Regions from separate parts of the Rhizobium sp. P2_G2 genome, predicted to be linked through region 1. Evidence: predicted binding sites of a transcription regulator. Region 1 holds the regulator's gene; each other region holds the start of a gene.
The links. The regulator LexA, encoded in region 1, represses DNA repair genes until DNA is damaged. The targets are predictions, from matches to a motif close to TGTTCNNNNTGTGTTCNG.
Positions count from the first base shown of each region.

Region 2: the regulator LexA is predicted to act here: its motif matches at 1,815-1,832, upstream of recA (recombinase RecA).
Region 3: the regulator LexA is predicted to act here: its motif matches at 7,495-7,512, upstream of AC1D06_RS36070 (ribonuclease T2 family protein).

Region 1 covers NZ_JBFUFF010000062.1:38,364-41,639, forward strand. The annotation lists gene glmU (bifunctional UDP-N-acetylglucosamine diphosphorylase/glucosamine-1-phosphate N-acetyltransferase GlmU) at 1-1,339, shown strand, start outside; gene lexA (transcriptional repressor LexA) at 1,394-2,113, opposite strand; gene AC1D06_RS29380 (helix-turn-helix domain-containing protein) at 2,446-2,982, opposite strand; partial or broken gene AC1D06_RS29385 (hypothetical protein) at 3,259-3,276, shown strand, end outside.
Region 2 covers NZ_JBFUFF010000021.1:40,526-50,091, reverse strand. The annotation lists gene AC1D06_RS17170 (pseudouridine-5'-phosphate glycosidase) at 1-749, opposite strand, end outside; gene AC1D06_RS17165 (carbohydrate kinase family protein) at 783-1,724, opposite strand; gene recA (recombinase RecA) at 1,958-3,046, shown strand; gene alaS (alanine--tRNA ligase) at 3,203-5,857, shown strand; gene AC1D06_RS17150 (GGDEF domain-containing protein) at 5,975-7,237, shown strand; gene AC1D06_RS17145 (SulP family inorganic anion transporter) at 7,208-8,887, opposite strand; gene AC1D06_RS17140 (hypothetical protein) at 8,871-9,107, shown strand; gene murI (glutamate racemase) at 9,112-9,566, opposite strand, start outside.
Region 3 covers NZ_JBFUFF010000107.1:5,837-15,402, reverse strand. The annotation lists gene AC1D06_RS36115 (methyl-accepting chemotaxis protein) at 1-59, shown strand, start outside; gene AC1D06_RS36110 (hypothetical protein) at 197-649, opposite strand; gene AC1D06_RS36105 (hypothetical protein) at 659-1,135, opposite strand; gene AC1D06_RS36100 (VldE C-terminal domain-containing protein) at 1,278-2,015, shown strand; gene AC1D06_RS36095 (dienelactone hydrolase family protein) at 2,058-2,783, opposite strand; gene AC1D06_RS36090 (thiamine pyrophosphate-binding protein) at 2,900-4,561, opposite strand; gene AC1D06_RS36085 (TerC family protein) at 4,591-5,397, opposite strand; gene AC1D06_RS36080 (DMT family transporter) at 5,481-6,410, opposite strand; gene AC1D06_RS36075 (alpha/beta fold hydrolase) at 6,403-7,359, opposite strand; gene AC1D06_RS36070 (ribonuclease T2 family protein) at 7,528-8,316, shown strand; gene ettA (energy-dependent translational throttle protein EttA) at 8,414-9,566, shown strand, end outside.

The DNA.
Region 1 (3,276 bases):
AGTGGTGCTGGCGGCAGGCGAGAGCAAGCGGATGAACTCCGCCAAGTCGAAGGTGCTGCACACGATCGGCAACCTGCCGATGATCTCGCACGTGATGCTGGCGCTCGGCCGCAGCGGTGCTGACTGCATCGCGCTGGTCGTTGGCCGCGATGCGGAGCCGGTCGTGGCCGCAGCGTCCGGGTCCGGTATCGAGGTCCGCGCCTTTGAACAGGCCGAGCGGCTCGGCACAGGCCACGCTGTGCTGGCGGCGCGCGGCGAAATCGAAAAGGACTACGATCAGATCCTGGTCGCCTATGGCGACGGGCCTCTGATCGAACCCGCACCGCTGATCGAAGCGCTGGAGAAAGTGCGCGCCGGCTATGATGTCGCGGTCGTCGGCTTCGAAACCGACAAACCCACGGGCTATGGACGCCTGCTTACCAAGGACGGCGAGCTCGTCGCCATCCGCGAGGAAAAGGACGCGACAGAGGCCGAGCGGAAGGTCACCTTCTGCAATAGCGGCATCATGGCGATCGATGGCCGCAAGGCTTTGTCGCTGCTGACGAAAATCACCAATAACAATGTCAAGGGCGAGTATTACGTCACCGACATCATCGAAATCCTCCACCGCGAAGGCGGCAGGGCGGCGACGGTCGAAGCGCCGAGCGACATGGTTGCCGGCTGCAACAACCGGGCGGAACTCGCCGAACTCGAAGCGATCTGGCAGAAGAAGCGCCGTCATCAGTTGATGCTCTCGGGCGTGACGATGATCGCGCCGGAAACCGTCTTCCTGTCGCATGACACGCGGATCGGCCGCGACACTGTGATCGAACCGAATGTCTGGTTCGGTCCCGGCGTCACCGTCGATAGTGACGTCGTCATCCACGCCTTCTCGCATATCGAGGGCGCCCATATTGCGCCAGGCGCAAGCGTTGGTCCGTACGCACGGCTGCGGCCTGGCGCAGACCTGGGCGAAAAGGCCAAGGTTGGCAATTTCTGCGAAGTGAAGAATGCCGCGATCGGCGAGGGCGCCAAGGTCAATCATCTGAGCTATATCGGCGATGCCATCATCGGCGCGCGGGCGAATATCGGCGCCGGCACGATCACCTGCAATTATGATGGCTTCAACAAGTTCGAAACCCGGATCGGCGCCGACGCATTCATCGGCTCGAACAGTGCACTTGTCGCACCGGTGACGATCGGGGCAGGGGCGCTGACCGCCTCCGGCAGCGTGATCACCGAGGATGTTCCGGATGGCGCCGCCGGCTTCGGCCGCGCCCGTCAGGTCAACAAGGAGGGCTATGCGATCGCGATCATGGCGCGCAACAAAGCGCTCAAGGAATCAAAGAAGAAGAAATGATATTAAGCCGACGCAGGCGAGGCTGCTCGCCGCGCGTCAACCGATCGCCGCTTGTCAGTGATAGCGGCGGATGAGTCCGACCAGCTTGCCCTGGACCTTGACGCGATCCGGCCCGAAGATGCGAGTTTCGTAAGCCGGATTCGCGGCCTCAAGCGCAATGGAAGCCCCTTTGCGGCGGAAGCGCTTGAGCGTCGCTTCCTCGTCGTCGACGAGCGCTACGACGATGTCGCCCGGGCTCGCCGTGCTGCCGTTGCGGATGATCACCGTGTCGCCATCGAGGATGCCGGCCTCGATCATCGAATCGCCTTTGACCTCGAGCGCATAATGTTCGCCGCTGCCGAGCATGCCGGCCGGGACGGAAATATCGTGGGTGATGTTCTGGATCGCCGAAATCGGCACACCGGCGGCGATGCGGCCCATAACAGGGATTGCCACCGCTTCACCGGAGTTCTCGTTGGCTGCCGGCTTCGGCGCGGGCGCCGGCTGCACCTTGCCGAGCGAGCCTTCGATGACGCTTGGATTGAAACCCTTCTGCGGCGGCTTGATGCTCGGCGAATAGGCCTCGGGCAGCTTGATGACTTCGAGCGCCCGGGCACGGTTGGGAAGCCGGCGAATGAAACCACGCTCCTCCAATGCCGTGATCAACCGGTGGATGCCGGACTTCGAGGCCAAATCGAGCGCATCCTTCATCTCATCGAACGAAGGGGGCACGCCGGACTCCTTCATCCGCTCATGGATGAACAGTAGAAGTTCCTGTTGTTTTCTCGTCAGCATGGACGTCCCCTTGGGAATCGTGAAACAAATCTCGAACAAACACTATATGTTCCATGTATGTTCCGCAAGGGTTTTAAATATGGTTAACGCGTGGAGGCGCGAAAGATATTTCGGAATGGCTGTCAGAGCTATTCTGGAATGAAAATGGCAACGCACCTTTGTTTTCAAAGGATAATTCGCGGAAAAATAGTGTTACCAATCGCCAGATTGAGCAACACCAAATTCTTCATTCCAGGATAAATATTAAGTCATTGTTTTAAATTAGTTTATTGAGCAACTAGCGGAATTGGTGAACGGAGCATTCTGGCGATTGAGCAACAGATTGAGCAACCCTAGATAATACGCTCGTCCTCCCACCACGGCGGAGGCGGAGCATCGAATTCACCTACGGCATACTCGGTGACCAGTGCTTTGTAGATGTCCTGAGGCTTGATCAAACCGGATTTCAGCCATTTGTCCCGAGATGCCTTGATCCGAGTTACGTACTCACCGACCCAAATGTGGATCGTCGCTAGTTGGTCATCCGTCAACCCGCCAGCAAGCCTCCGGTCGGGTTCGGACTTGGAGTTTGCAAGCTCGTGACGCGTTGCGAGCAATGCTAGCCAGAGATCTTCCTTGTCAATCTCAAGGGGTTTGTCAGTAAGACCGTGTCGCCCGACCGTTTTGGGCTCTCCGCTGCCCGACATCAACCAGTCTAGGGAAACTGTACCTCCAGAGAGCATTTCGGATAGGTATTTTGCTGGCACTGACGCCCGGCGCCTCCATGCCGCAATGGTACTTCTTGATACCCCGAGATAGTCGGCAAGCTCTTGATCCTGCTTGAGATTCAATGCCTGCTTTGCTCTCGCGATTATACCGACGACATCCATGGTGCACAAAATGTCACTTTTCTGTTTGACTAGTGACAAAATGTAACTTACATATTGTCACATGACTAATGTGCACAGGGCGATTTGCAATGCAAGTGGCTGAACGATTTGATTATCCCACGGTGCGCGCCGCCTTTATCATTCGCGGTACCTCTTTTTCCCGCTGGTGCTTAGAAAACGGCGTCTCCAGGGCGTGGGCAATCGCGGTCTTGAACGGAGAACAAGACGGTCCCGCCGCGCGCGCTCTGCGCGCAAGAATAGTGGAGGCCGCTTGCTGTGAGCGGGACTAGCAGA
Region 2 (9,566 bases), on a different contig from region 1:
TAGATGTCCATCTCGTCGCGCGCGATTTCGTCGGCTTCCGGCACCGGATTGCCGATCAGCATGCCGCCATTGATGCCGAATTCGTCGCGCTTGTGCTGGAAGCGCGCGATCGCGGACGGGCTATCGAGCCGAAGCGGGCTTTTCAGCCCCGAATTGCGCGACCAGAAAGCCGGGAACTCGTCCTGGCCCATGGTGACCACGGGCACGCCCTTGGTTTCCAGCACTTCCAGCGTCTTCGGAATATCGAGGATCGCCTTGGCGCCAGCACAGACGACGATCACCGCCGTGCGCGCGAGCTCTTCAAGATCGGCGGAAATGTCGAATGTTTCCTCGGCTTTGCGGTGTACGCCGCCGATGCCGCCGGTGGCGAACACATGGATGCCGGCGCGCGCCGCAGCAATCATCGTCGCCGCCACCGTCGTCGCACCCGTCCGGCCCTCGGAAATGGCAAAGGCGAGATCGGCGCGAGACAGTTTCATCGCATCCGGCGTCCGCGCCAGCTGCTCAAGCTGGGTGTCTTCCAGGCCGACATGCAGCACACCGTTGAGGACGGCAATCGTCGCCGGCACCGCGCCCTCGGCCCGGATGATGCTTTCGACGCTGCGTGCCATCTGGAGATTGCCGGGATAGGGCATGCCATGGGTGATGATCGTCGATTCCAGCGCCACGATCGCCTCGCCTGCAGCCTTCGCCTCAGCCACTTCGGTGGAATAGGAAACCGGGAAATTCGGCGTGGCGTGGCTGTTCATGGCGGCGTCCTGGGCTGGTCGTTGGATGACGGCTTACAACACTATTTCCGCCGTCGGCACAAGGGCGAGCGTGTCCATCAAGAGTTCGCGGCTTAACGTCTCGGCCACCGCCATTTCGCTGGCGAGCGCCAGTCGCGCCGACGCAGCCCCCATCGAAACAGCATCTCCAAGCGGCCGGCCCTCGAACACGGCGTGCAGGAAGCCTGCGGCAAAACCATCGCCGGCCCCGGTCACGTCGCCGATCGCCTCCAGCGTCGGCGGCAGCAGCGTCGCGGCCTGTTCGCCCTGCCAGGCGATCACTTCGCGCTGGCCGCGGGTGATCACGCCCGCCTTGAGCCCCGCCTTGCGCAGGATGGCCGGCCAGCGGCGGAAATCGCCGACCTCTTCCCCCGTCAGCGCCCGCGCCTCCGCCTCGTTGATGAACAGATAGTCAAACAGACCGAGCAGGCCAGCATAGCGCACCACTTTCGGCGGCGAAATACCGATGCCGGCCAGCGGCTTGCCGTGCTCCCTGGCCGCTCGTCCAACCGTGGCGAGGGTCTCTGCCGGCAGATTGGCATCGGTCAGCAGAAAATCGGCGGCATCGATCTGGTCTCGCACCTGCCGCACCTGCAGCCGGCGCGGCACGAAGAGCCGGTAAAGCTCCATGTCCGCCAGCGCGATCACCAGATTGCCGTCGCGCTCCAAGATGGCGGTATAGGTCGGCGTCCGCCGATCGAGGAAGGTGAACGGTCGATCGATGACGCCCGCAGCCTCTGCCGCGATACTGACGGCTTCACCCTCCGCATCGCCGCCGCGCGGCGAAATCAACGTCACCCTATGTCCGAGCCGGGCGAGATTGCGGGCGGCATTGAAGCCGCCACCGCCGGCCTCCTCCTTCCATGCTCCGGGATTGGAGGCGCCGGGGGCGGTATCGCCGGAGATCCGGCCGCGCCGGTCGATATGGGCGCCGCCCAGGACGAGGATGGAGGTCATGCGGAAGGCCTTGTTACAATCGACTCACCTTAACGGCTTTCCGGCATGAGAAGCAAGCCGCGAGCGCTCGAAGCCTTTGGAAACAAACACGAAAACAAAAATAGAACGAAAGTCGAAAAAATATTCCGGATCAATTGGTTGCGCGCCACTTGCAGAATGAGAACAAATAGGGTACGAATAACTCCAGCAGAACAGATTGCTTCAATGGCGCGGATAACTTAAAGGTGGATCGAATGGCCCAGAACACGTTGCGACTCGTTGAGGAAAAAGCGGTGGACAAGAGCAAAGCCCTGGATGCGGCACTTTCCCAGATCGAACGCGCGTTCGGCAAGGGTTCGATCATGCGGCTCGGTTCGAACGAGAATGTCGTCGAGATCGAGACCGTTCCCACCGGCTCGCTTGGTCTCGATATCGCGCTTGGCGTCGGTGGCCTGCCAAAGGGCCGCATCATCGAGATTTTCGGGCCGGAAAGCTCGGGCAAGACCACGCTGGCGCTGCAGACCGTTGCCGAAGCCCAGAAAAAGGGCGGCATCTGTGCCTTTGTCGACGCTGAACATGCGCTTGATCCGGTCTATGCGCGCAAGCTCGGCGTCGATCTTGAAAACCTGCTGATCTCGCAGCCGGATACCGGCGAGCAGGCGCTTGAAATCACCGATACGCTGGTCCGCTCCGGCGCTATCGACGTGCTGGTCATCGACTCGGTAGCGGCGCTGACGCCACGGGCTGAAATCGAAGGCGAGATGGGCGACAGCCTTCCGGGCTTGCAGGCCCGCCTGATGAGCCAGGCATTGCGCAAGCTCACGGCCTCGATCTCGAAGTCGAACTGCATGGTGATCTTCATCAACCAGATCCGCATGAAGATCGGTGTCATGTTCGGGTCGCCGGAAACCACCACCGGCGGCAACGCGCTGAAATTCTATGCCTCCGTTCGTCTCGACATTCGCCGCATCGGTTCGGTCAAGGAGCGCGATGAAGTGGTCGGCAACCAGACCCGCGTGAAGGTCGTCAAGAACAAGATGGCGCCGCCCTTCAAGCAGGTCGAATTCGACATCATGTATGGTGAAGGCGTTTCCAAGACCGGCGAACTGGTCGACCTCGGCGTCAAAGCCGGCATCGTTGAAAAATCCGGCGCCTGGTTCTCCTACAACAGCCAGCGCCTCGGCCAGGGCCGCGAGAACGCAAAACTTTTCCTGCGCGACAATCCGGATCTCGCCCGCGAAATCGAATTGTCGCTACGCCAGAATGCCGGCCTGATCGCCGACCGCTTCCTGCAGAATGGTGGTCCCGAGGCGGGTGACGACGACGAGGCGCTGGAAGCCTGATCCGTAGATATCGTCGGATTTTCCGATCCGGCCCGGCGCCTTGCGGATTGCAGGCGCCGGGCTTTGTTTTTCTGGACATCGGCAGGGGCGGGCGATACAAGCGCTTGGCTAAAATCCGGGCAAACCGGTCATTTTCTGAGGGATGAAGGGCATACGATGAGTGGCGTCAACGAGATCCGGTCTGCGTTTCTGGACTATTTCCGCAAGAACGGACATGAGATCGTCGCCTCGTCGCCGCTCGTGCCGCGCAACGACCCGACGCTGATGTTCACCAATGCCGGCATGGTGCAATTCAAGAATGTCTTCACCGGCCTGGAGTCTCGTCCCTATTCCACGGCGTCGACGGCGCAGAAATGCGTTCGCGCCGGCGGCAAGCACAACGACCTCGACAATGTCGGCTATACCGCGCGTCACCACACCTTCTTCGAAATGCTTGGCAATTTCTCCTTCGGCGACTATTTCAAGGAACGCGCCATTGAGCTCGCCTGGAACCTGATCACTAAGGAATATGGCATCGACCGCAACCGGTTGATGGTCACCGTCTACCATACCGATGATCAGGCCTTCGATCTCTGGCGCAAGATTGCCGGCCTGCCGGAAAGCCGCATCATCCGTATCCCGACCAGCGACAATTTCTGGGCCATGGGCGATACCGGCCCCTGCGGCCCGTGTTCTGAAATTTTCTATGACCATGGCGACCATATCTGGGGCGGTCCTCCCGGTTCGGCCGACGAGGACGGCGACCGCTTCATCGAGATCTGGAACCTGGTGTTCATGCAATATGAGCAGGTCACCAAGGAAGAGCGGATCAACCTGCCGCGGCCGTCGATCGACACCGGCATGGGCCTGGAGCGCATCTCGGCGCTGCTCCAGGGCAAGCATGACAATTACGACACCGACCTGTTCCGCGCCCTGATCGCCGCCTCGATGGAGGCCACCGGCACCGATGCCGAGGGTGAGCGCCGTGCCAGCCACCGTGTCATCGCCGACCATCTGCGTTCGTCGGCTTTCCTTATCGCCGACGGTGTGCTGCCTTCCAATGAAGGCCGCGGCTATGTGCTGCGTCGTATCATGCGCCGCGCCATGCGCCATGCCGAACTCCTGGGTGCCCGCGAACCCTTGATCTGGAAGCTGGTTCCGGCGCTGGTCGGCCAGATGGGCGCTGCCTATCCCGAACTTATGCGCGCCGAAGCGCTGATCACCGAGACGTTGAAGCTCGAGGAGAAGCGCTTCCGCACGACACTGGAACGTGGCCTGGGCCTTTTGAACGCAGCCGTCAGTGGCCTGAGCGAAGGCTCGGAACTCGACGGCGAGACGGCCTTCAAGCTCTATGACACCTATGGTTTCCCGCTCGACCTGACGCAGGATGCGCTGCGCCAGAAGGGCATCGGCGTCGACACGGAGGCCTTCGCCAAGGCGATGCAGCGCCAGAAAGCCGAGGCCCGCGCCAATTGGGCGGGTTCCGGCGAGGCAGCGACCGAGACGATCTGGTTCGAGCTCAGGGAAGCCCATGGTGCCACCGAATTCCTCGGCTACGACACCGAGCGTGCCGAAGGCGTGGTGTGTGCGCTCGTGCGTGACGGCAAGTCACTGCCGCAGGCTTCGGCGGGTGAGAAGGTGCAGTTGGTCGTCAACCAGACGCCGTTCTACGGCGAATCCGGCGGTCAAATGGGCGATAACGGCCTGATCACTTTCGAGGGTGGCCGCGCTGTTATCACCGACACGCTGAAAAAGGGTGATGGCCTGTTCGTGCATTTCGCCGAAGTTTCCGAAGGCGTGCTCAAGCCGGGCGATGCGATCGTGCTGGAAGTCGATCATTCCCGTCGCGGGCGGCTGCGCTCCAACCATTCGGCCACCCACCTGATCCACGAGGCGCTGCGCGAAATCCTAGGCACGCACGTGGCGCAGAAGGGTTCCTTGGTGGCGCCGGAGCGGCTGCGTTTCGACGTCTCGCATCCCAAGCCGATCTCGGCCGAAGAAATGAAAGTGGTCGAGCAGCTTGCCAATGAGATCGTCGTCCAGAACGCACCGGTGACGACGCGGCTGATGAGCGTCGATGATGCGATCGCCGAGGGCGCGATGGCGCTGTTCGGCGAGAAATATGGCGACGAGGTCCGCGTCGTGTCGATGGGCACGGCCAGGCATGGCGACAAGGCCGGCAAGCCCTATTCGGTGGAGCTTTGCGGCGGCACGCATGTGCGCGAGACCGGCGATATCGGCCTGATCCGCATCCTCAGCGACAGCGCGGTCGGTGCCGGCGTGCGCCGCATCGAAGCGCTGACCGGCGAGGCGGCGCGCGATTATCTGTCAACCCAGGACGAGCGCATCAAGTCGCTTGCGGCAATCCTCAAGGTGCAGCCGGACGACGTGCTGACTCGTGTCGAGGGGCTGATGGAGGAGCGGCGCAAGCTGGAGCGCGACCTGGCCGACGCCAAGAAGAAACTCGCCCTTGGTGGCGGCTCCGGTGGCGGTGACGGATTGCGCGACATCAACGGCGTGAAATTCCTCGGCCGCGTGGTTACCGGTGTCGAGCCGAAAGACCTGAAGAGCCTCGCCGACGAAGGCAAGAAGACGGCAGGATCCGGCGTCGTCGCTTTCATCGGCGTTTCCGATGGTGGCAAGGCGAGCGCTGTGGTGGCCGTCACCGACGATCTGACACCGCGCTTCAGCGCCGTTGATCTTGTACGCATCGCCTCGCAGGCGCTTGGCGGCAAGGGCGGCGGCGGCCGCCCCGACATGGCGCAGGCCGGCGGCCCGGATGGCAGTCAGGCCGAAAACGCGCTGGATGCAGTCGCAGCCGCTCTCGGTTGATCTGGCAATCTATAAAAAGTGCCGGGATATCCCATTCCGGCACACCGGGTTTCGCCTTTTTTAAATATTGAAGCCTACGACTTCTCCGAGTGCACGCTCTAGATCGGAGAAGCTGCGTTGGCTGTCGTTCTGAATATTTCGACCATCATGATCTGCACGGCGCTGATGACGCTGGTCGTTGCGATGGCGCTGACATTCATCTGGATTTTCGAGAAGCGCGAGCAAGCAATCGCATGGTGGTGTGCCAGCATGTGGGTAGGGACGCTGGCCTCGCTGATCCTGGCTTTGCGCGGCATTGCGCCCTGGTGGCTGGCGATCGGGCTGGGCAATGGTCTGGTCTTCCTCGCCTATGCGTTGATTTCGGCAGGGTTCGCGTCATTCCGCGGCGTGAGGATGGGGCTGCCGGTCATTTTGCTGGGCGCCATTGTCTGGTTCATTTGCAATTTCGGCTTCGAGTCGATCCGCTCCGATGTCAACAACCGCATCATCGTCAGTTCGCTGATCATCCCCTTCTATTGTGTCTTCGTCGTTCGCGACACCATGGCGGTGTGGAAGGAGGAGCGCCTTCCCTCCGCAATGGCGGCCTGTCTGTTCTACGCCAGTCACGGCATTTTTTACCTGCTGCGGATTCCGCTTAGCATTTTCTATCCGGTCTCGGACATCGTTCCCGGCCAGCCGTCGACATGGTTCGCAATCACGACGCTTGAAGCTTTCGTGCATGGCATGCTGATTTCCTTTGTCTTCGTATCACTCATCCGCGAGCGGACGGAGCGGCGTTACCGGCTTGCGGCCGAGATCGACAGCCTGACCCTGGTATCGAGCCGCCGGTTTTTCGTGTCCGAGACGCGCGCCGCCTTGGCCCGCCGGCCGAAATCGGCCTTCATGGCAGTCTTGGATCTCGATTTCTTCAAAAGCATCAACGACAGCTATGGTCACATGGCGGGCGACAAGGTGCTGCAATCCTTTGCCGCGCATGTGTCGCGCAGGCTGCAGCCTGGCATGATCTTCGGCCGTCTGGGTGGTGAGGAATTCGGCCTGTTCCTGCCGGATTGTTCGGAGGCCGACGCTGTCGAATTCCTCGAAGACCTGCGCGCCGCCGTGGAAGCGCTGGACATTCGTTTCAACGGCAATGTGCTGAAGGTCACCACCAGCATCGGCGTTGCTGGCGTCGAGGAGGCCGGCCCCGATTTCGACCATCTGATGGCGGGCGCCGACAACGCGCTCTACCTCGCCAAGAATGGCGGCCGCAACCGGGTGAGTTGCTTCAGAATGGCCATGCGGCTGGAGAAGATCGTCGAAGGCGGCGAGGAAAGCCGCCTCAGTCTTAGTAAGAACCGCGTCAGCCGCCTCTCAGTGCGCAGCCGCCCCGGACGCTATTGACGCTTTCGAAGCGGCAATCGCCTCGTCGATCGTGTCGAAGAAATGCACATGCGGTTCATTGAGCTTGTGCGCCTGCAGCATCGCGCGCGCATCGGCGCTTGCACCTGAGATCACGAAGCGCATGCCTCGCCGAGCCGCCTTGCGCGCCGTGCCCTCGATCACATTGGCCGCGGTCGAATCGATGAACGGCACTGCCGAGCAGTCGAGGATGAACACCTTGGCGGTGTCGGCGATGCGGTCGAGCACGCTGCCCACTGTCGATGCAGCGCCGAAGAAGAACACGCCATTGATGTGATAGGCGACGATATCCGGATCGCTATAGGGCAGGGGATGCTCTTCCGTCTCGCCATTGCCGAAGGCGACGCGCGCCGCGGCGCTGACTTTGATCGTTCGGCCCATCCGGTCGATGAACAGCACCGCGCCAAGCAGGAAGCCGGCGAGGATGCCTTCGGTCAGGTCGCGGAAAACCACGATCCCGAAAGTGACGATCAGCACCAGCGCATCACCGCGCGACGAGCGCAGCAGGGCGGCGATCGCCGGCTTTTCGACCATGTTCCATGTGACTGAGGCGAGCACACCGGCAAGGGCCGCGAGTGGGATATAGCTGGCGAGCGGTGCGAGGAAAGCCATGAACAGCACCACGAACAGCGCATGCACCATGCCCGATATGGGGGTGGCGGCGCCGGCGCGCACATTTGTCGCCGTGCGGGCGATTGTGCCGGTGACACAGATGCCGCCGAACAGCGCCGAGCCGACATTGGCGATGCCCTGGCCGACGAGTTCGACATTGGAGCGGTGACGCCGGCCGGTCATGCCGTCGGCAACGACGGCGGACAACAGCGACTCGATCGCCCCGAGCAGCGCGAAGGCCAGCGCATCCGGCAACACGGCCAGCACCTTGTCGGGCGAGAGATTCGGCAGGTGGGGCAGCGGCAGGGTGTTCGGTATGCCGCCGAACTTGGTGCCGATCGTTTCGACCGGCAGATGCAGCCCCCAGCCGAGCAGGCTGGCAACACCGACGGCAATCAACAGGTTCGGCCAGTGCGGTCGCAAGGCCCTCACGGCAAAGACGATGAATATGGTCACAGCAGCCAGCAGGCAGGCCGACGGATTGAGCGTCGCGCGCGCATCGAAGAGCGCAGCCAGCTTCGGGATCAGGTTGCCCGGTTCCTTGGCCAGCGTCAGCCCGAGCAACTGGCTGATCTGGCTGGAGAAGATGATGACGGCAATGCCAGCGGTAAAGCCGACCGTCACCGGATAGGGGATATATTTGATATAGGAGCCGAGCTTCAACCAGCCGGCAAGCGCCATGAACAGGCCTGACAGCGCGGTGGCGAGGATCAGTCCATCGACGCCGTGGCGGGCTACGGTCGCGGCGACCAGCACGATGAAGGCGCCGGCGGGACCGCCGATCTGGTGCCGGCTGCCGGAAAAGGCAGAGACGAGGAAGCCGCCGACGGCGGAGGTGTAGAGGCCCATTGCAGGCGTCACGCCGGAAGCGATGGCGATGGCCATGGACAGTGGCAGCGCGACGATCGCCACGGTCAATCCGGCAATGATGTCGGCCTTGGCCTTGTCGAGCGTGTAGCCCTCGTGCAGGACCGTCCAGAGTTTGGGAGAGAAAGGCGGATCGGTGAGTTGGATATCCATCGGCGGGGCTCGGAATCAGGTTGCGGATTTCGCTGGCATCGAAGCCTACGCCCGCGCCTGCGAACAACCTTTGACAATTGTCAACGCCGCCGAATTTTTTTGCCGCTTCCACGGTGGAAGCGATGATGGACTGCCGAAGGCGGCAGCAGGGCCGTTCGCAGTCAAGGCGCTCGCATCAGAGCTGGCGGGATTAATGGCTGTGTTCCGCGCTCGCCACTGAAATCCTAGACGCTCAATCCAAACCCCTGCATCAGCCGGCGCGTGGAAAAATCCGGCCTGCCGGAGGTGAGCACGGCGCGATCGGCATGGGCTGCTGCCTCCAGGCCATCGAGCGCCGGCACCAGCCGGCGTGCCTGGCGCGCGATCGCTTCGGCCGGGTCGATCCAGTCGACCGGCCAGGGTGCAAGTCGCCGGAAGACGTTGCCCATGAAAGGATAGTGCGTGCAGGCCAGCACCACGATATCGGTCTTGCGACCGTCCTCTTCATGGAAGCACTGGTTGATTTCCGCCGCCACGTCGGCGTCGGCAACGCTCTCGCCGCGGATATAGGCTTCCGCCATGCGTGCCAGGTTTTCCGAGCCGACCAGCCGCACATGGCACTGGCTGGCGAAGGACTGGATGAGATCGCGGGTATAGGCGCGCTTGACCGTGCCGGGTGTCGCCAGCACCGAGATCAGGC
Region 3 (9,566 bases), on a different contig from region 1:
TCATCGCTCGCTTCCAGCTGGACGAGGCAGCCGCCAAGCTGCGCCGCCGCGCGGCATAACCCGTTACCATAAGAACGAGGACGCCTACCGAGACTGGCCCGCGCCGAAAGCGCGGGCTTTTTCCTATGTGGGGGCGTCGGCTCTATGCCCCGAGCCGCTGCACTGGCCGGCTCAGGGAAGCGCAAAGCTTAGATGATCAGTCCGGGCCATAGGGGCGCTTGAGCAGCGCCTGTGGGCCGGCCATGTGGCCTTCGGGCGGGTTCTCGCGGAAAATAAGCTCCCAATCGCCACGATAGGTGTCCATGGCAGGAGGTCCGGGAGAGCCGAGGACGGCGACGAGAGCCAGGCGTTCCTTCTCCTTCGTCGTCAGCGCTTTGTTGATGATGTTCCATACCGTGTAGCCGCCGGCGGAAAATCCGTAGAGTGCGAAAACGTCGTCGTCGGCGCGGATCTGCTTCAACGCTTCACGCATCTGGGCGCTGTTGTAGCCGGAATTTCCCGCGACGGGGATCATCTTCGGCTCGTAGCCGCGCAGGCGGGCGAAATCCATGGCGGCGGTGTCGTCGAGTGCGCCGTTGGCCCAATATTTCGACCTGCCGCCGGGCAGAGCATAGTCGCCTGCCTTGCCGCGCAATATGAACATCTTCATCGGATGGCCTCACGGGTGCTTGGTGGCGGGAGAACGGCGGGTCGGGCCGTAGGGGTTGGTCAGGAGCACCCTCGGGCCTCGCATATGGCCGTTCTTACCCTCCGGGTCCTCCCTGTAAATCAGCTCCCACGGTCCGTCGTAGATAGCCGAGTGCGGCGGAGCTCCGAGGACGACGACCAGAGCCAGGCGCTCCTTTTCCTTTTTCGTCAGCACGGACAGGATATTGGCAATCGTGTAGCCGCCGGCGGAAAATCCATAGAGTGCGAAGACATCATCATCCGCCCGGATTTCCTTGAGTGTCGCGACCATCTGCTCACTGTTGACAGCTGAATAGCCTTTTACATCGATCACTTTTGCGTCATATCCCCTCAGTCGCGCGAATTCCAGCGCCGGGGGTTCGTCCAATGCGCCCTTCTGCCAATATTTGGGCTTTCCGTCGGGCGTCGGGTAATCTCCGGCTTTTCCACGCAATATCAGCATCTTCATGGGCCTGTCCTCCGCGTCCGCTAACAGGGCTTGTCTAGCGCTTTGCTAATATTATCAAATTATCGGCGAATACGAAGCAGGGCTGTTCCGTAGAGAACATATTCCATCCACCGAATGTGCATTGTTAACTTGGGGACCAGAGATGCGGCCAGCCGCCGCGGATACCGGTTCAGGAACGGAGGCAGCGATGAAACACTGGAGCGGAATGCTGATACAAAGCGATGGCAGCAAGCCTTTCGTGGTTTCTCTGATGAAAACTCTGGCAGACGAATTTCCCTACATCATTTTCAAGATGGGCGGATTTGTCGACCGCGATATCCGCGGCAAGCCGGGGGTGAAGTCGATGCATGCCAGCGGCCGCGCCATCGACATCTATCTCGACGTCAGAAACCCGCCGGAAAAGACGCTTGGCAAGTTTCTTTACGCTATGTTCAAGGACCCGGGCCAGTCGCCCAGCACGGGTCATGTCATTTATGACGGGACGATCTGGAGCGCCGATGGCGGCGGGATTGAAAAAACCACGAGCGCCGCCGGGGTGCGGGATCTTCATGACGATCACGTCCACGTCGATTTTGTCGAGGCCGGCATCACCGGCACGGCTGATTCGCTGCTCTCGCCGCTCCGCTTCGTCGGCCGCCAGATGCAGATGCAGCGCTATAAGGAATGGATGGAAGGATATCACGGGCCGGCCTTCAACCCGACCTCCAACAACAAGCATTTGAGCGATATCGAACGGCAGGCGATCTACGACCTCAACAAGAAAACGGTGTCAATGTCGCTTGCGCCCGCCTATCTGAAGGCGAGGGACCAGGCGGTCAAATGGCTCGCCGCTGGCAAGATACCGGATCCAGGCGGCGTCCTCGAGGAAGAGGATTCGTAATCCACTGAGGCGCCCTTCTGGAGCCGGGTTCCGGGTCGGCGGTCAGGGCCGTTCGGTAACTTCGGTCATGAAGGCAGCGATCGAGGTTCTGGCACGACGCGCCGAAAGCGGCGAATAGACCAGGCGGGCGTTCGGATCGGTGCCGACATCCGGATTGTCGAAGGCGTGATGCGTCTGGCTGTAGAGTTCCAAGCGGACATCGTTGCCGGCCTGATCCATTTCCGCGATGACCGCATCGATCACCTCCATCGGCGAGACCTGGTCCTGTGTGCCCAGCAGAATCAGCACCGGTGCGGCGATCTTTGTTCCCATGCCGGCCGCTGCCGTCTTCAACAAGGCGGAGCAGACAATGATCCCGGCAATATCGGCGCCGCTACGACCATAGTCCAGGGCAACCATGCCGCCGGCGCTATAGCCGAGGCAGACGATCGGCATGCCCTGGGGAAGCGCCTGCCTCAGATTCTCGACGCATGCCCCCAAAGCGGCGACGCCCTGGTCGCGATGGTCGATCAACCGCTTCACCATCGGCCCGACCTGATCGGGATTGTCCGGGCTGAAACCATCGCCATAGAGATCGGCAATGACGACATGGCAGCCCAGTGCGATAAGATGGTCCGCATGGTCGCGGGCGAGCGGGCTTTGGCCGCGCCAATCCGGCAGCAGCACCACGCCTGCCTTTGTCTGTCCATCGACGGGCTTGATCAGCAGACCGCGGTAAAGCTGATTGTTGGCGGAATATTCAAACTTGGTCTCGGATGTCGCCTGCATGCGGTAATCTCCAACGAAACGAGCGTGACCGGTATTATTTATGAAGCGCTGTCGCCAACGCAACCGCACGATCGACATCGTAGATGCCGAATTGCCATCCGGCAGGTGCCTGCCGCCTATCGCTTGCCGGTGCCCTTGATCTGGCTCAGCGTGCGGCTCGGCGTGATCGCCTCAGCATCGAGTTTGATCTCGATGATCGCGGGCCTGCCGCTTCCCCGGGCGCGCAAAAACGCGTCGGCGAAAGCTGCGGTGTTCTCCACCGTTTCGCCATGACCGCCGAACGCCTGGGCGTAAGCGGCGAAATCCGGATTTGTGAGGCCAGTGCCGCTGATACGGTCCGGATAGTCACGTTCCTGGTGCATGCGGATCGTGCCGTAAATGCCGTTGTTGATGACGAGGACGATGATCGGCAGGTTATAACGGACCGCGGTGGCGAATTCCTGGCCGTGCATCAGGAAGCAGCCATCGCCAGCAAAGCAGACCACTTCGCGCTCCGGAAACATCGCCTTGGCCGCCACGGCCGCGGGTAGGCCGTAGCCCATCGAGCCCGAAGCGGGTGCGGCCTGGGTGGCGAAGGTGCGGAAGCGGTGGAAGCGGTGCAACCAGGTGGCGTAATTGCCGGCGCCGTTGGTCATGATCGCGTCGGTCGGCAGGTTTTCCTCGAGCCAGGCCATGATCGGCCCCATGGCGACATCGCCCGGACCGGTCGCCGGCGGCGTCGACCATTTGAGATAGGCTTCGTGGAGGGCCTCGGTGCGTTCCTTCCAATCGGGTTCGCTCGCAGGCGAAAGGTTGGCGAGGGCGGCGACAAAACTTGTGGGATCGGCATTGATCGCCAGATCCGGGCGATAGACGCGGCCGAGCTCGGAACTATCGGGATGGATATGCACCAGCGCCTGTCTGGGATAGGGCACGTCGATCAGCGTGTAGCCGGAGGAGGGCATTTCCGACAGCCGGCCGCCGAGCAGGACCAGGAGATCGGCATTTTTGACTTCCTCGGCCAGCGCCGGATTGATGCCGATGCCGACATCGCCGGCATAGTTCGGATGCAGGTGGTCGAACAGCATCTGCCGGCGGAAGGAGACTGTGACCGGCAATGACCAGCGCTCGGCGAAGGCAGTGAAGTCGCGCACCGCGGTCTCCGTCCAGCGGGTGCCGCCGAGGATGACCAACGGCCGTTCCGCCTGGGCGAGCAGGCGACCGAGCCCGGCAATCTGCTTTGGCCCCGGATGGGTGTCAACCGGCATATAGGGCATTGGTTCGGGCGCGTCGACCAGGTCCCGGAGCATGTCTTCGGGCAGCGCCAGCACGACCGGGCCGGGACGGCCGGATGTGGCGACAGCGAAGGCGCGGGTGACGAATTCCGGAATCCGGGCGGCATCGTCGATATCGGCCACCCATTTGGCGAATTCGGTGAAGGCGCGGCGGAACTCGACCTCCTGGAAGGCTTCGCGCTCGCGCGCATCGCGTTGCACCTGGCCGATGAACAGGATCATCGGCACCGAATCCTGCCTGGCGATATGCAGTCCGGCCGAGGCATTGGTGGCGCCGGGGCCGCGCGTGACGAAGCAGACGCCGGGCTGGCCGGATAGCCGGCCCCAGCAATCGGCCATCATCGCCGCGCCGCCTTCCTGCCGGCAGACCATGACCTCGATGTCCGTGTCATAAAACGCATCGAGCACGGCGAGAAAGCTCTCGCCGGGCACGCAGGAGACGCGGTTGACGCCATTGGCGACGAGGGCATCGACGATCAGCTGCCCGCCGGTTCTTTTCGACATTCGGCTCACTCTCTCCTTGGCGGAACGGCTCAGTGCTCGTCCCGCGACTGCTCCTCCAGAATCCGTTTTTGATAGCGGCTCTGGATGATTTCGACAATCAGCAAGGTGGCCAGCACGAAATAGAAGGTCGATTTCGCCATCGGCTCGACCGGGAAGCCGAAGAAGGAGAGTTCGGCAAGATGGCCGCCTTCCGACAGCAGCATATAGCCGACCAGCAGCAGCACGAAGAGGCCGAGCACTTCGTACATGCGGTTCCGCTTGAGGAAATTGGCCACATGGTCGGCGAGGATGACCATCAGCGCACCGGATACGATGATCGCCGCACTCATGACGATGAAATTCTTCGTCAATGCCACCGCGGAAAGCACTGTATCGAAAGAGAAAACCACGTTCATGATGAGAATCCAGATGAGCGCGGCGGCCACCGTGCGGCGCGGTGCCGTATCGATTCCATGTTCGAGGTCGTGCCTGCCGATCATGTGCCAGATTTCCTTGATCGCGGTGTAGATCAGGAAGATGCCGCCGAACAGCACGATCAGCGAATGGCCGGTGATCGAGGCGCCGAAGATCACCGAATGCACCTGCCAGATTGGCGTCTGGAAGGCGGCGATCAGCTGCAACACGACGAAGAGCAGCAGGATGCGCAGGCCGATGGCGAGCAGGATGCCGGTGCGCCGCACCGAGGATTCCTTTGCCGGATCGACCTTTTTCGATTCCAGCGAAATGTAGAGCAGGTTGTCGAAACCAAGCACGGTTTCCAGCGCTGTCAGGATGAGGAAGGTGATGAGGCTGTCGATGGTGAAAAGGTTGTCTAGGGTGAAGATGCCGGAAAGCATGGTCAGACCTGTCGCTGATGGAGATAGCTGCAGATAGCGTCAGAATGTCGCAGCTGGCAAGCGGCCAGCCGGCAAAATCCGGATTATGCCGCGCTGTTCTCCGCTTCCGGCCTGTCTTCGCGCCAGATGATGAACAGGCCGGAGCCGATGATGATGACGATGCCCGCCCATTTCAGCGCATCTGGGAAGTCGCCGAAGACGAAATAGGCGACGATGCAGGCGGTGACGATTTCCAGATATTGCAGCGGCGCCAGCACGGAGGCGGCCATGGCGCGGTAGGCATAGACCGATAGGATGCCGGATATCGTCGCCGCAAGGCCGACGCCGGCAAGGAAAAGCACGGTCGACAGGTCCGGCAAGACCGGATCGTAGACGGGAATTTCGGCATGATGCCCGATCGCCAGCAGCAGGCTCGCGGCGAGCAGACCCCAGACGCTCGACTGGAACTGCATCGACGACGGCTCCTCCGTGCGCGCCGAAATCCGCGTCAGCAACAGGAAGGAGGCGACGGTGAAGGCCGTCGCCATCGGCAGCAGCGACACCCAGCCGAACTGGCTGAATGAGGGCTGGATCACCATCAGCGATCCACCGAAGCCGGTGGCGCAGGCGATGATCTTGTTGCGGCTGATATGCTCCTTGAGGAGGATGCCGCTCATCAGCGTCAGGATTGCAGGTTCGACGAAGAAGATGGCGATGGCATCGGCGACCGGCATGGTCCTCAGCGCATAGGTATAGGCGGTCATGCCGGCGAGGATGAGGAAGCCGCGCAGGAAATGCAGGCTGCCCTGGAAAAGCGAGCGGCTGAACAGCCGGCCGCGCATCAGCGCGAAAGGCAGCATGAAAAGGGCCTGAAAGAGGAAGCGTGCGAAACAGACCTCGCCGGCCGGCACGCTGCCAACGGCGAGCTTGGAGAAGACATCGATCAATGGCGCCGTCAGCACCGAGGCGCACATCAGCGTGACGCCGGTGCTTGGCAGCAGGCGAGGACGGGAAATGAGAGTCGAGTCAGCCATTTGCCTCATTCTGTGAAACTTTCATGACAACGCCGTCGGCCCAGGCTGCGAAGGCTTTCATCGCCTCTTCGCGGCCGATCTCGTTGAGCGTTTCATGACGCATGTCTTCGTAAATCGTCAGGTTCGTCGCATTCATGCCAAGCGACGTCAACTGCCTCGCGAGTTTTCGCATCGTCTCGCCACCCTTTGTCACCGGATCCTTGCCGCCGCCGACGAGATGTACTGGCAAGGTCTTCGGCAATCGGCGCAGCGCGGCCACATGACCGGCTTCTCCCGCCAGTTGCAAGACGTCGAGCCACATGGAGACCGACGGCCGGCTGCCGCAGAGCGGATCCTCGACATAGGCCTTCACTTGGCGAGCGTCACGCGACAGCCAGTCGAAATCCGAGCGCGCCTCGGGAAGCGATTTCGCCCAGGTATCGAAGGTCAAGCGCATACCGTAGAAACTGGGGACATCCGAGCCCTTGAGGAAGCGTTCGGTCTTGAGCAGCAGCACCAGGGCCTTTCCGGCCATGCCCGGATTGGCATTCGTGTTCCAGACGGCAAGCCCCTGAAAGCTGGCGGGTTGCGCTTCAGCCGCAGCCAGCGCGACATTGCCGCCAAAGGAGTGGCCGAACAGGATGATCGGCAAGCCTGGATGCCGGCTGGCGGCAAAGTCGCGGACGGCGAGCAGGTCCTCGACGACGCGCCTTGCGCCATCTTTTCGCGCGAAGCGTCCAGGCTCGGCGTCAAGAGCCGTGCTCTTGCCATGGCCGCGATGGTCGTGGGCATAGACGTGATAGCCGCGCCCTGCAAGAAATCCGGCAAATGCGCGGTAGCGTCCGGAATGTTCCACAAGGCCATGCGAAATCAGCACGGTCGCCTTGCCGTTTGTCTCTGCCTCCTGGTGCCGGAGGCATAGTTTTGCCCCGCTCGGGCTCGCGAATTCAATCGGCGTCTCGTAGGTCATGGCTGTCCCGATATTGCGCCCCGATGGCGATTAGTGATGAACGAGAAAAGACGGAACATAAAGTGGCAAATTGCTTGATGAATCTTTAAACGCAATAAGATTCAGGGTTGCAATTTTCCTGAATTGTGCTTCTTATATTCATGTTTTGTTCTTTATGAGGAGTTATCCATGCAACGGATGATAAATGGAGCGCTTCGGCTGCTCCCATTGCTTTGCTGTGCCGTTTTCCTGGCCTTCCCGGCACTGCTCTCTGCGGCGGAGATGCCCGACAGTCCGGCCGATGACGACAATTCGCCCGCCACCGCGGCGACGGGAAAGACCGTCATGATACTTGGGTTGGGCTGGCAGCCGGCTTTCTGTGAGGGGAAATCCAACATGGCCGAATGCCGTGACCAGTCGGCCAGCGATCTTGCGGCGCGCCAATTCTCGCTGAACGGTCTTTGGCGCATGCGGCAGACATATTGCGGCGTGCCGGATGCCCTCAAGGATCAGGACAAGCAGCACAAGTGGCTCGCCATGCCGGCCTTGGCGCTCGATGAGGGTCTCAAGGTGGAGCTCACCAAGGCCATGCCGGGCATGGTGTCGGGGCTCGAGCGCCATGAATGGGTCAAGCACGGGACGTGTTCCGGCGATGTCGCGGCGCGCTATTACGAGCGCTCGCTGAAAATGCTGGCGGCCGTCAACCAGTCCGCTGTCGGCCAACTGTTCGGCGACAATATCGGCAAGACACTCAGGCAGGCCGAGATCAAGGCTGCTTTCGAGACCGCCTTCGGGGCGGGCGCCGGCGACAAGATCAAGATGCGCTGCCGCAAGGACGGCGACCGCGAGATCATTACCGGCATCACCATCGGGCTCGGAAGCACCGAGGGCGATGATCTCAAAGCGCTGATCGCCACGGCGGGGACAACCAAGTTCGGCTGCGTGGAGGGGATTGTCGACTCTGTCGGGCAGCAATGAACGCGCCTGTTGGATTCGGCCGATTGAACATTGCCCGTCAATCCGAATTGCCCTACATAGCCGACAACTTCCAAGGATCGTTCATCGAGGTTTCGGCATGGCGCGCCAATTCATCTACCATATGTCCGGGCTCACCAAGGCCTACGGCACCAAGAAAGTGCTGGAGAATATCCACCTTTCTTTCTATCCCGATGCCAAGATCGGCATTCTCGGCCCCAACGGCGCCGGTAAGTCGACCGTGCTGCGGATCATGGCCGGCATGGACAAGGAATGGACGGGCGAGGCCTGGGTCGCCGAGGGCGCCACGGTCGGCTATCTGGCGCAGGAGCCGCAACTCGACGAGTCGCTCAGCGTGCTCGGCAATGTCATGGAGGGGGTCGCCTCGAAGAAGGCGATCCTCGACCGCTACAACGAATTGATGATGAACTATTCCGACGAGACGGCGGACGAGGGGGCAAAACTCCAGGACATCATCGACAGCCAGAACCTCTGGGACCTGGATTCGCAGGTCGAGATGGCGATGGAAGCGCTGCGTTGCCCGCCGGGCGACGCCACGATCGACAATCTCTCCGGCGGTGAGAAGCGCCGCGTGGCGCTCTGCCAATTGCTGCTGCGCCAGCCCAGTCTGCTGTTGCTTGACGAACCGACCAACCATCTCGACGCTGAAACCATCGCCTGGCTGGAAAAGCATCTGCGCGAATATCCGGGCGCCGTGCTGATGGTCACCCACGACCGCTACTTCCTCGACAATGTCACCGGCTGGATTCTCGAGCTCGACCGCGGCCGTGGCATTCCCTACGAAGGCAATTATTCGGCCTATCTCGGCGCCAAGTCCAAGCGCATGGAGCAGGAAGGCCGCGAGGAGGCGACCCGCCAGAAGGCGCTGTCGCGTGAACAGGAATGGATCTCGGCTAGCCCCAAAGCCCGGCAAGCCAAGTCCAAGGCGCGTATCCGCGCCTATGACGAACTGGTCCAGGCAGCCGCCGATCGCCGGCCCGGCGACGCGCAGATCATCATTCCGGTCGGCGAGCGGTTGGGCAATGTGGTGATCGAGTTCGAAAACCTGTCCAAGGCTTATGGCGACCAGGTTCTGATCGACAACCTGTCGTTCAACCTGCCGCCGGGCGGCATTGTCGGCGTCATCGGCCCGAATGGCGCCGGCAAGACGACGCTCTTCCGTATGATCACCGGCCAGGAGGCGCCCGACAATGGCGAAATCCGCATCGGCGATTCCGTCGACCTCGCCTATG